One region of the Bradyrhizobium sp. Unk1 genome, then DNA from elsewhere that is predicted to be linked to it. Evidence: predicted binding sites of a transcription regulator. Region 1 holds the regulator's gene; the other holds the start of a gene.
The links. Region 1 encodes PhoB, which activates phosphate uptake and scavenging genes when phosphate is short. Its sites were predicted from a motif close to TGTCATNNANCTGTCAT; they were not measured.

Region 1 (4,395 bases):
GCGCCGCTGCTCTTTACCGCGCTGTCGAACCAGTTCTTCAGCCTCGGCCTGAACAAGACGATGGCGAACCTGCCGGTCACCATCAACAACTTCGTGCAGAGCCCCTACGCCTATTGGAAGCAGCTTGCCTGGAGCGGCGCGCTGCTGATCACCCTGACCGTTCTTGCCCTGAATATTGGTGCGCGCATCCTTGGCGCCGAGAGGACCGCAAAATGAGTGAGCTTTCCGTATCGATGAGCGCGGCCGGTGGCCTGCCCCAGGCGCCGGTGCTGCCCGAAGCCCCGGCCAAGGTGACGGTGCGCAACCTCAACTTCTATTATGGCGAGCACCACGCGCTGAAGAACATCAATCTGGCGCTCGGCACCAACCGCGTCACGGCGTTCATCGGTCCGTCGGGCTGCGGCAAGTCCACCCTGCTGCGCATCTTCAACCGGATGTACGACCTCTATCCGGGCCAGCGCGTCACCGGTCAGCTCATGCTCGACCAGACCAACATCCTCGACCCCAAGCTGGACCTCAATCTGCTGCGCGCCCGCGTCGGCATGGTGTTCCAGAAGCCGACGCCGTTCCCGATGACGATCTACGAAAACATCGCCTTCGGCATCCGTCTCTACGAGAAGATCTCGAAGTCCGAGATGGACGACCGCGTCGAGAAGGCGCTGCGCGGCGGCGCGCTGTGGAACGAGGTCAAGGACAAACTCAACGCCTCCGGCCTGTCGCTCTCCGGCGGCCAGCAGCAGCGCCTCTGCATCGCCCGCACGGTCGCGGTGCGGCCCGAGGTGATCCTGTTCGACGAGCCCTGCTCGGCGCTCGACCCGATCTCGACCGCGAAGGTCGAGGAACTGATCCAGGAGCTGTCCGAGAACTACACGATCGCGATCGTCACCCACAACATGCAGCAGGCGGCGCGCGTCTCCGACAAGACCGCCTTCATGTATCTCGGCGAGCTGATCGAGTTCGACGACACCAGCAAGATCTTCACGTCGCCGACCGACCGGCGCACGCAGGATTACATCACCGGCCGGTTCGGCTGAGGAGACGGAACATGGGTTCTGAACATACCGCAAAGGCCTTCGACACCGACCTCCAGGAGCTCACGCGCCTGGTCGCCGAGATGGGCGGCATCGCCGAGCGCATGATCGTCGATTCCGTCGACGCGCTGATCCGCCGTGACGTCGCGCTCGGCCAGCGTGTCGTCACCATCGACGCCGAGCTCGACGCGCTTCAGAAGAAGATCGAGGAGCGCGCCGTGCTCACCATCGCGCGCCGCCAGCCGATGGCGGTGGATCTGCGCGAGATCGTCGGCGCCATGCGCGTCGCGACCGATCTCGAGCGGATCGGCGACCTCGCCAAGAACATGGGCAAGCGCGTCGCGGCGCTGGAGACCGATTTCCATCCGCTCAAGCTGTTCCGCGGCCTGGAGCACATGACCGACCTCGTGCAGCAGCAGGTCAAGTCGGTGCTGGATGCCTATGCCGCGCACGATCTGCCGGCGGCGATGGCGGTGTGGAAGGGCGACGAGGAAGTCGACGCCATCTGCACCTCGCTGTTCCGCGAGCTCCTCACCTACATGATGGAGGATCCGCGCAACATCTCGTTCTGCATCCATCTGATGTTCTGCGCCAAGAACATCGAGCGCATCGGTGACCACGCCACCAACATCGCCGAGACCGTGTTCTACATGATCGAGGGCCAGGCGATCACCGACAAGCGGCCGAAGGGCGACATGACGACCTTCGCCACGACGGTCCCGAACACTTAAGGAGCGACGACACCATGGGCGCACGCATTATGGTGGTTGAGGACGAGGAAGCTCTCACCGAGCTTCTCCGCTACAACCTCGAAGGCGACGGCTATGACGTCGAGACGGTGATGCGCGGCGACGATGCCGACACCCGCCTCAAGGAGCACATCCCCGATTTGATCGTGCTCGACTGGATGCTGCCGGGCCTCTCCGGCATCGAGCTGTGCCGGCGGCTGCGCACCCGGCCCGAGACCAAGCAGCTCCCGATCATCATGCTCACCGCGCGTGGCGAGGAGAGCGAGCGGGTGCGGGGCCTTGCGACCGGCGCCGATGACTACATCGTCAAGCCGTTCTCGGTGCCGGAGCTGCTGGCACGCGTGAAGGGCCTGCTCAGGCGCGCCAGCCCGGAGCGGCTCGCCACGGTGCTCGCCTATGGCGACATCGAGCTCGACCGCGACAAGCGCCGCGTGGCGCGTTCGGGCCGGCCGATCGATCTCGGTCCAACCGAATATCGCCTGCTGGAGTTCTTCCTGGAGCATCCCGGCCGCGTGTTCTCGCGCGAGCAGCTGCTCGACAGCGTCTGGGGCCGTGACATCTACATCGACGAGCGCACCGTCGACGTCCATATCGGCCGCCTGCGCAAGCTGCTCAATCTCGGCCGCGAGCAGGACCCGATCCGCACCGTCCGCGGCGCGGGCTACGCACTGGACGATCGCTTTGCGAAGGCGGAGCAGGCGTAGGGTCCGCCGCAAGCCAGCAAACAAAAAGCGCGCCGGGTGGCGCGCTTTTTTCTTGCTCGATCGTCCCAGCCCTGTGCCGGGACAAGGTTGTCTGGAGCTAACTCAGCGCGGACCCGGCTTCGCCGGCGCGCGACGGCGATCGGCCGCGGGCTGATACGCCACGCGCGAGTGCTGGGCGCAGTAGGGCAGGCCGGAGAGCGCCTTGCCGCCGCAGAAGAAGAAATCCGGGCTCGAGGGATCGCCGACCGGCCAGTGGCAGGTGGCCTCGTTCAGCTCCAGCAGCGACAGCCGCTGGCTCATCGGCACGACGTTGTCGTAGGTGACCGGTTCGGCCTCGACCTCGACCTCGAAGGCCTGCGCCAGCGCGGTGTTGCCGCGCGCGATCGGGCGGGTCACCCGCATCATGTGCTGGGCGGGGCGCGCCTTGCGCGGCCGGGGCGCTGCCGATGAAGGGCTCTTGGCGCGGCCCGACAGGCCGAGCCGGTGCACCTTGCCGATCACGGCATTGCGGGTCACATTCCCGAGTTCAGCGGCGATCTGGCTGGCCGAAAGTCCGGCCTCCCAGAGCTTTTTCAGCTGCTCGACGCGATCATCCGACCAGGTCAAAACGGTCATTGCACCCTTTCCTTCGCCGGCGCCTGCCATCCTGGCGGCCGCACGGCGAATGCCTAAGCTTCGAAAAACCCGTGCCGCCAGAATCCCTTAAGGCTCGCCGGGCGCGCCAGATGCGCCCGAACGCTTACGCCGGTACATGAGGACTTAGAGGATCAGAACTGCTGCACGAGATGTCGTATCTGACAAGCCAAACGCTACAATATGGCGTGACTCACGCGCAAGAGTCCGCCGACTCGCTTCCACATGTTCCGTGGCGGAAATACGCAAAATCGACACCGCAAGACTACGGATTCTGCGTTTCGCGAGGCTTTCCGGGCGGCATTGACACCGGTTTCACCAGGCATAAGATAGTCGTGCGTGCCGCCCTTAAAAGGCGGCACGTTTCGTTTTCCGGGCCGGTCAATGGTGCGTTGCGCAATGCACGCTCACACCGTCCGCAACATTCAAGTGATCGTCATGACTAACAGCGCAGCGCCGCACTTGCTCCCCGTTTTCGCCAGGTCCGACCTCGGTTTCGAGCGCGGCGAAGGCTGCTGGCTGATTGCGACCAACGGCGATCGCTATCTCGATTTCACCTCGGGCGTGGCGGTGAATGCGCTCGGCCATGCTCATCCTGCGTTGGTCAAGGCGTTGCAGGAGCAGGCCACCAAACTCTGGCACATGTCGAACCTGTTCCAGAGCCCGGACGGCGAGAAGCTTGCCGCGCGTCTGTGCAATGAAAGCTTCGCGGACTTCGTGTTCTTCTGCAATTCCGGCGCTGAAGCGCTGGAAGGTGTGATCAAGCTGGTCCGCCATCATCACTTCTCAAAGGGGCATCCGGAACGTTACCGCATCATCACCTTCGAAGGCGCCTTCCACGGCCGCACGCTGGCAACGCTCGCCGCGACCGGTTCGGCAAAATATCTCGAGGGGTTCGGCCCGCCGATGGACGGCTTCGACCAGGTCCCGCATGGTGATATCGAAGCCGTCAAGAAGGCGATCGGTCCGCAGACCGCCGGCATCCTGATTGAGCCGATCCAGGGCGAGGGCGGCGTGCGTTCGGCAACGCCCGCCTTCCTGAGGGCGTTGCGCCAGCTCTGCGACGAGAAGGGTCTGCTGCTCGCGTTCGACGAGGTGCAGACCGGCATGGGCCGCACCGGCGATCTGTTCGCGCATCGCCGCACCGGCGTCACGCCTGACGTGATGTCGCTGGCCAAGGCGCTTGGCGGCGGCTTCCCGATCGGCGCGGTGCTGGCGACCGCGGACGCGGCTGCCGGCATGGGGCCCGGCTCGCACGGCTCGACCTTCGGCGGCAAT
Region 2 (4,395 bases), on a different contig from region 1:
CCTTTCGCGGTCAGCGCGTGACCGCGGGCGCCTCCGCAGGTGTCGCGCTGCTGGGGGCGCAGTCCGACGCAGGCTGCGCGCTGGAGGAGGCTGATGCCGCCATGTATGTGCGCAAGGCGCACCGCCGGCACGAGCCGCGGATCAGGCTGGTCAGCAACTAGGGCACGATCTTCGCGACAAACGCGGACCGCGTTTGCGCTGAGATCATGCTCACGCAACAACCCTTACAGCGTGGCCAGATCTTCCGGCACGTTGCCGAACTTGCGCAGCAGCGTCGCGTCGCCGAATTCGCCGGTCATAGGATCGCCGCTGCGGCTGAACGCAACCGCGCCGATATGGCCGGCACCGTGCGCCAGGATCTCGGCGCGCCGCAACGCGGCCGCCGAGCTCTGGCATTCCTCCGCGGCGCCCGCGACAGGCGATCCGTCGGCATCGATCAGGAAGGGCATTGCAACGTAGTAGGTCACATCCGACATGGCGTTGCTCCGATGGAGCATGATCCGGAAAAGTGTGAAGCGGTTTTCCGACGAGATCATGCTCAAAAAATAAAAGCGCGATCTCGATCGCGCTTTGAACTCAGGCGGCGCTGCTGTTGCTCCGCACTTTGCTGCGTGCGGTCTCGGGAATGCAGCCGGCTGAAATCGCCGCCTGTAATTCTTCCAGCTCTGCTTCCAGATATTCGTTGGCCATGATCAGCGCCTTGATGGTGCTGCGCAGGTTGCCGTCGCACATTGCGATCGCCTGGTCGCAGGCCTGTTCATAATGGCTGTTGTCGAGAAGGGCGGTTGCCGACATCTGCGTTGTCCTCGGGGGTTTCCTGGGCGTTTCCTGGGGCGGTAGGATACCCAAATGTTCCTATTTTGTTCTTTTCGAGTCAAGCGGATTCGGATGCCGCGAGGCGCCCCAAAAGGGCTTCGCGGATCAGGCGATGATGTCCGGCGTGATCTGGTCCTCGATGAACGCGATACGGTCGCGCAACAACAGCTTGCGCTTCTTCAACCGTTGTAACCGCAATAGGTCGGGGGCAGGCGATTGATGCATCGCATCGATCGCGGCATCGAGATCTCGGTGTTCTTGCTGCAACCGGGTGAGCTCGGCTTCGAGCTCACGCTCGTCTTCATTGGTCATGTTCGCGGTGGCCGAAAACCCGATGGGCGTGAGATTCAAGGCTGTGGATGCCCTGTGGAAATTATCGTCCTTGCGCGCCGTGATCGCAAGCGATCTCGGGCCGCCGCTCACCGAACTCTCGCAAGATATTTCGACGATTCGTTGCGACGTTGCGCAAGCACATTGATATCATGGATTTTTTCAGCGTGGTTCCTTACTCACGCTTCATTACATATGAATTTTCAAAAATGACGCTGCGACGACGGATACATATCGACAGAGCGAATCGGTGATGTACACTTGCTCGTCCGGATCGAATCCAAGGTTTCCCCCTACCGAGGAGGTTTCGAATGACAATTCAGGCACATCTGGTTGAATTGGAGCGGAAGCACAAAACGCTCGAAAACGAATTGCACGAAGCTCTCGTGCACCTTTCAACAGACGACCTGCAAATTGTTGAGTTGAAGCGACGGAAGTTGATGGTCAAGGACCAGATCGAGCGTTTGAAGCACACCGGCGACACGCTCCACTAGTAACCCCTGTAACAGCGTAGAATTGAACCTACCCTTCACGCAGGGGTGAGAGCTATTGCTCATCCCTGCGTGAAGGTTAGCGCCGTGCAAAGCTATTTGCGCGGCGTTCTTTACGCGAGCCGGTATCCACTTCGCTTCGAAAACGCTCTAGACGTTTGCGAGCTCAGCGACGTGGTCCGCGATCGCGAGCGATGACGTCAGCCCCGGCGATTCGATGCCGAACAGGTTGATCAGTCCTTCGACGCCGTGATCGCGCGGGCCCTGCATCAGAAAATCCTGCGTAGCCACCGCCGGCGGCACGATCTTCGGGCGAATGCCTGAATAGCTCGGGATCAGCGCGCCGTCGGGCAGCGTCGGCCAGTATTTCCGGATCGCCGGATAGAAGCGCTCGGCGCGTGATGGATCGACCTCGTAATTGATCGTCTCGATCCACTCGACGTCGGGGCCGAAGCGTGCCTGCCCGGCCATGTCCAGCGTCAGGTGCACGCCGAGCCCACCCGGCTCGGGCACCGGGTAGATCAGGTGCGAGAACGGTGCCCTGGCGTTGCAGCTGAAATAATTTCCCTTGGCGAGATAGGCCGGCGGAATCCGGTCAATCGGCATGCCGTCGATGTGGCGTGCGACCGTTGTTGCCGAGAGCCCGGCGGCGTTGACGAGCAGGCCGCATTGCAGCGTCATCGGCGCTTCGCCGCCGGCGTCGATCTCGATCACATCGCCTGATGCCTTGGCGCGGATCAGCGGGGTGTGAAACGCAAAGGCCGCGCCGGCCGCCTCGGCCTCGCCGCGCAGCGAGAGCATGTAGGCGTGGCTGTCGATGATGCCGGTCGATGGCGAGAGCAGCGCGGCATCGCAGGCGAGCGCCGGCTCCAGCGCGCGTGCGGCCTCGCCGGTGAGCAGCTGCATGTCGAGCACGCCATTGGCCTCGGCATGCGCCTTGATCGATTGCAGCTTCTCGGTCTCCTTGGCGCTGGTCGCGACGATCAGCTTGCCGCAATTCTTGTGCGGGATGCCGCGCTCGCCGCAGTAGCGATACAGCGCATGCTTGCCGCTGACGCACATGCGCGCCATCCAGCTGCCGGCGCGGTAATAGATCCCGGCATGGATCACCTCGCTGTTGCGCGAGGAGGTAATGGTGCCGATGGCCTCGGCTTCCTCGAGCACGATCACCTCGCGCCCGGCCTGGGCAAGCTTTCGAGCCACCGCGAGCCCGACGACGCCAGCTCCGATGACGACGCAATCGACCCTATCCATGGTTGTGCAGTTTATCCGTTGAAAGCATCGGTGGCATCAGGCCCGAGAACCACGGCGCCGGGCCGTTTTCCATTAAGGAAACATTTATCATGTCAGGGCAATTGCCGTATTTGGCGTCACATTTTTCTGTTGCGCGTACAGGCGTTTACCCGATCCAAACCCGTGAAGCCAGACAATCCGACGTTGAAATCGCGGGTGGCTGATGGCTGAGAAGAACTGGCACGTGGGCAGCACGCTTCCGATTGCTGTGCAGGCCGTCGTGTGCCTGGGCAGCGCGGTCGCGCCCGCGCGCGCCTTCGCGCTCGCGGACAGCTTCGCCCCGCCGAGCTATCTCGGCAAGCTCGATCCCAATTTGGTCTGGGAAGCGCTGATCGGCGGCATCGTCGTCTGTGCGTTCCTGGCCGCCATCGCGCTATGGATCCATTCCTCGCTGCGTCGCACCAGGCGCTTGCAGCTGCGGCGCAACGCCTTCGTCTCCTCCGCCATGAACAATCTCAACCAGGGCGTGGTGATGACGGATGCGCAACGACGCATCATGTTCTGCAACGACCGCTATCTCGAGATCTACGGCCTGGCGCGCTCGGACCTGTGGACCGGCATGACCGGCTACGACATCCTCGAACTCAGGCGCAAGCGCGACGTCCTCGGCGGTGTCTCCGACGACGAGTTCTACGAGAAGGCGGCGAGCGCCAACGGCCTGATCACCGAACTGCCTGATGGCCGCGCCATCCTGGTGAAATATTTCGTGTTGCCGAACGGCGGCTCGGTCGCGACGCATCTGGACGTCAGCGATCAGCGCAAGCTGTCACGGCAGCTCGCCTCCACCAAGCAATTCCTGGAAACCGTGCTGGACAACGTGCCGGCCTGCGTCGCCGCGAAGAACATCGAGGACGGTCGTTACATCTTCGCCAACAGCGCCTATGAACGGTTCTGGGGGTTCTCGCGCGACCACGCCGTCGGCAAGAATGCGCGGGAGCTGTTCGCGCCCATCTCGGCGGCCAGCATCGAGGCGGCCGACAAGGCGGCGCTGAATTCGTCGGACGGCCAGTTCCGCAATGAATTCGAAGTTGACCGCGCCGGTGAACGGCGCATGGTTGCCTCGATCCGGATCGTGGTCCGCAACGAGAGCAACAAGCCCGAATTCCTGATGCTCGTGTTCGAGGATATCACCGACCGCCGCTCGCTGTCGCAGGAGCTGGAGAGCACGAAAAAGTTCTTGGAGCTCGTGGTCGACAACATCCCGGTGGCGCTGATCGTGGAGCAGGTCAAGGACGGCCGCTACCTGCTCGCCAACCGCAGCGCCGAGACCATCCTCAACCGCCGGCGCGAGGAAGCCACGGGCCTGACCGCCTCCGACATCTTCAATCCCAAGGAAGCCAAGCTGATCATCGCGCGCGACGAGGCCGCGATCAAGAAGCGCGGGATGATCACCGAGGAGCACCCGATCTCCACCAAGGACGGCCTGCGGCTGTTCCTGACCCGGCGGGCGACCGTGCTCAGCGAT

Region 2: a site for PhoB is predicted at 1,356-1,372, ahead of AC5ZFO_RS17000 (YdcH family protein). Genes of this name have one in related genera too.

What each region holds. Positions count from the first base shown of each region.
Region 1 is NZ_JCAMOP010000037.1:41,431-45,825, forward strand. It holds gene pstA (phosphate ABC transporter permease PstA) at 1-216, shown strand, start outside; gene pstB (phosphate ABC transporter ATP-binding protein PstB) at 213-1,034, shown strand; gene phoU (phosphate signaling complex protein PhoU) at 1,046-1,762, shown strand; gene phoB (phosphate regulon transcriptional regulator PhoB) at 1,777-2,484, shown strand; gene AC5ZFO_RS35540 (GcrA family cell cycle regulator) at 2,587-3,099, opposite strand; gene AC5ZFO_RS35545 (aspartate aminotransferase family protein) at 3,556-4,395, shown strand, end outside.
Region 2 is NZ_JCAMOP010000012.1:54,940-59,334, forward strand. It holds gene AC5ZFO_RS16980 (GGDEF domain-containing protein) at 1-161, shown strand, start outside; gene AC5ZFO_RS16985 (hypothetical protein) at 225-476, opposite strand; gene AC5ZFO_RS16990 (hypothetical protein) at 577-795, opposite strand; gene AC5ZFO_RS16995 (YdcH family protein) at 922-1,128, opposite strand; gene AC5ZFO_RS17000 (YdcH family protein) at 1,458-1,640, shown strand; gene AC5ZFO_RS17005 (NAD(P)/FAD-dependent oxidoreductase) at 1,788-2,891, opposite strand; gene AC5ZFO_RS17010 (sensor domain-containing protein) at 3,094-4,395, shown strand, end outside.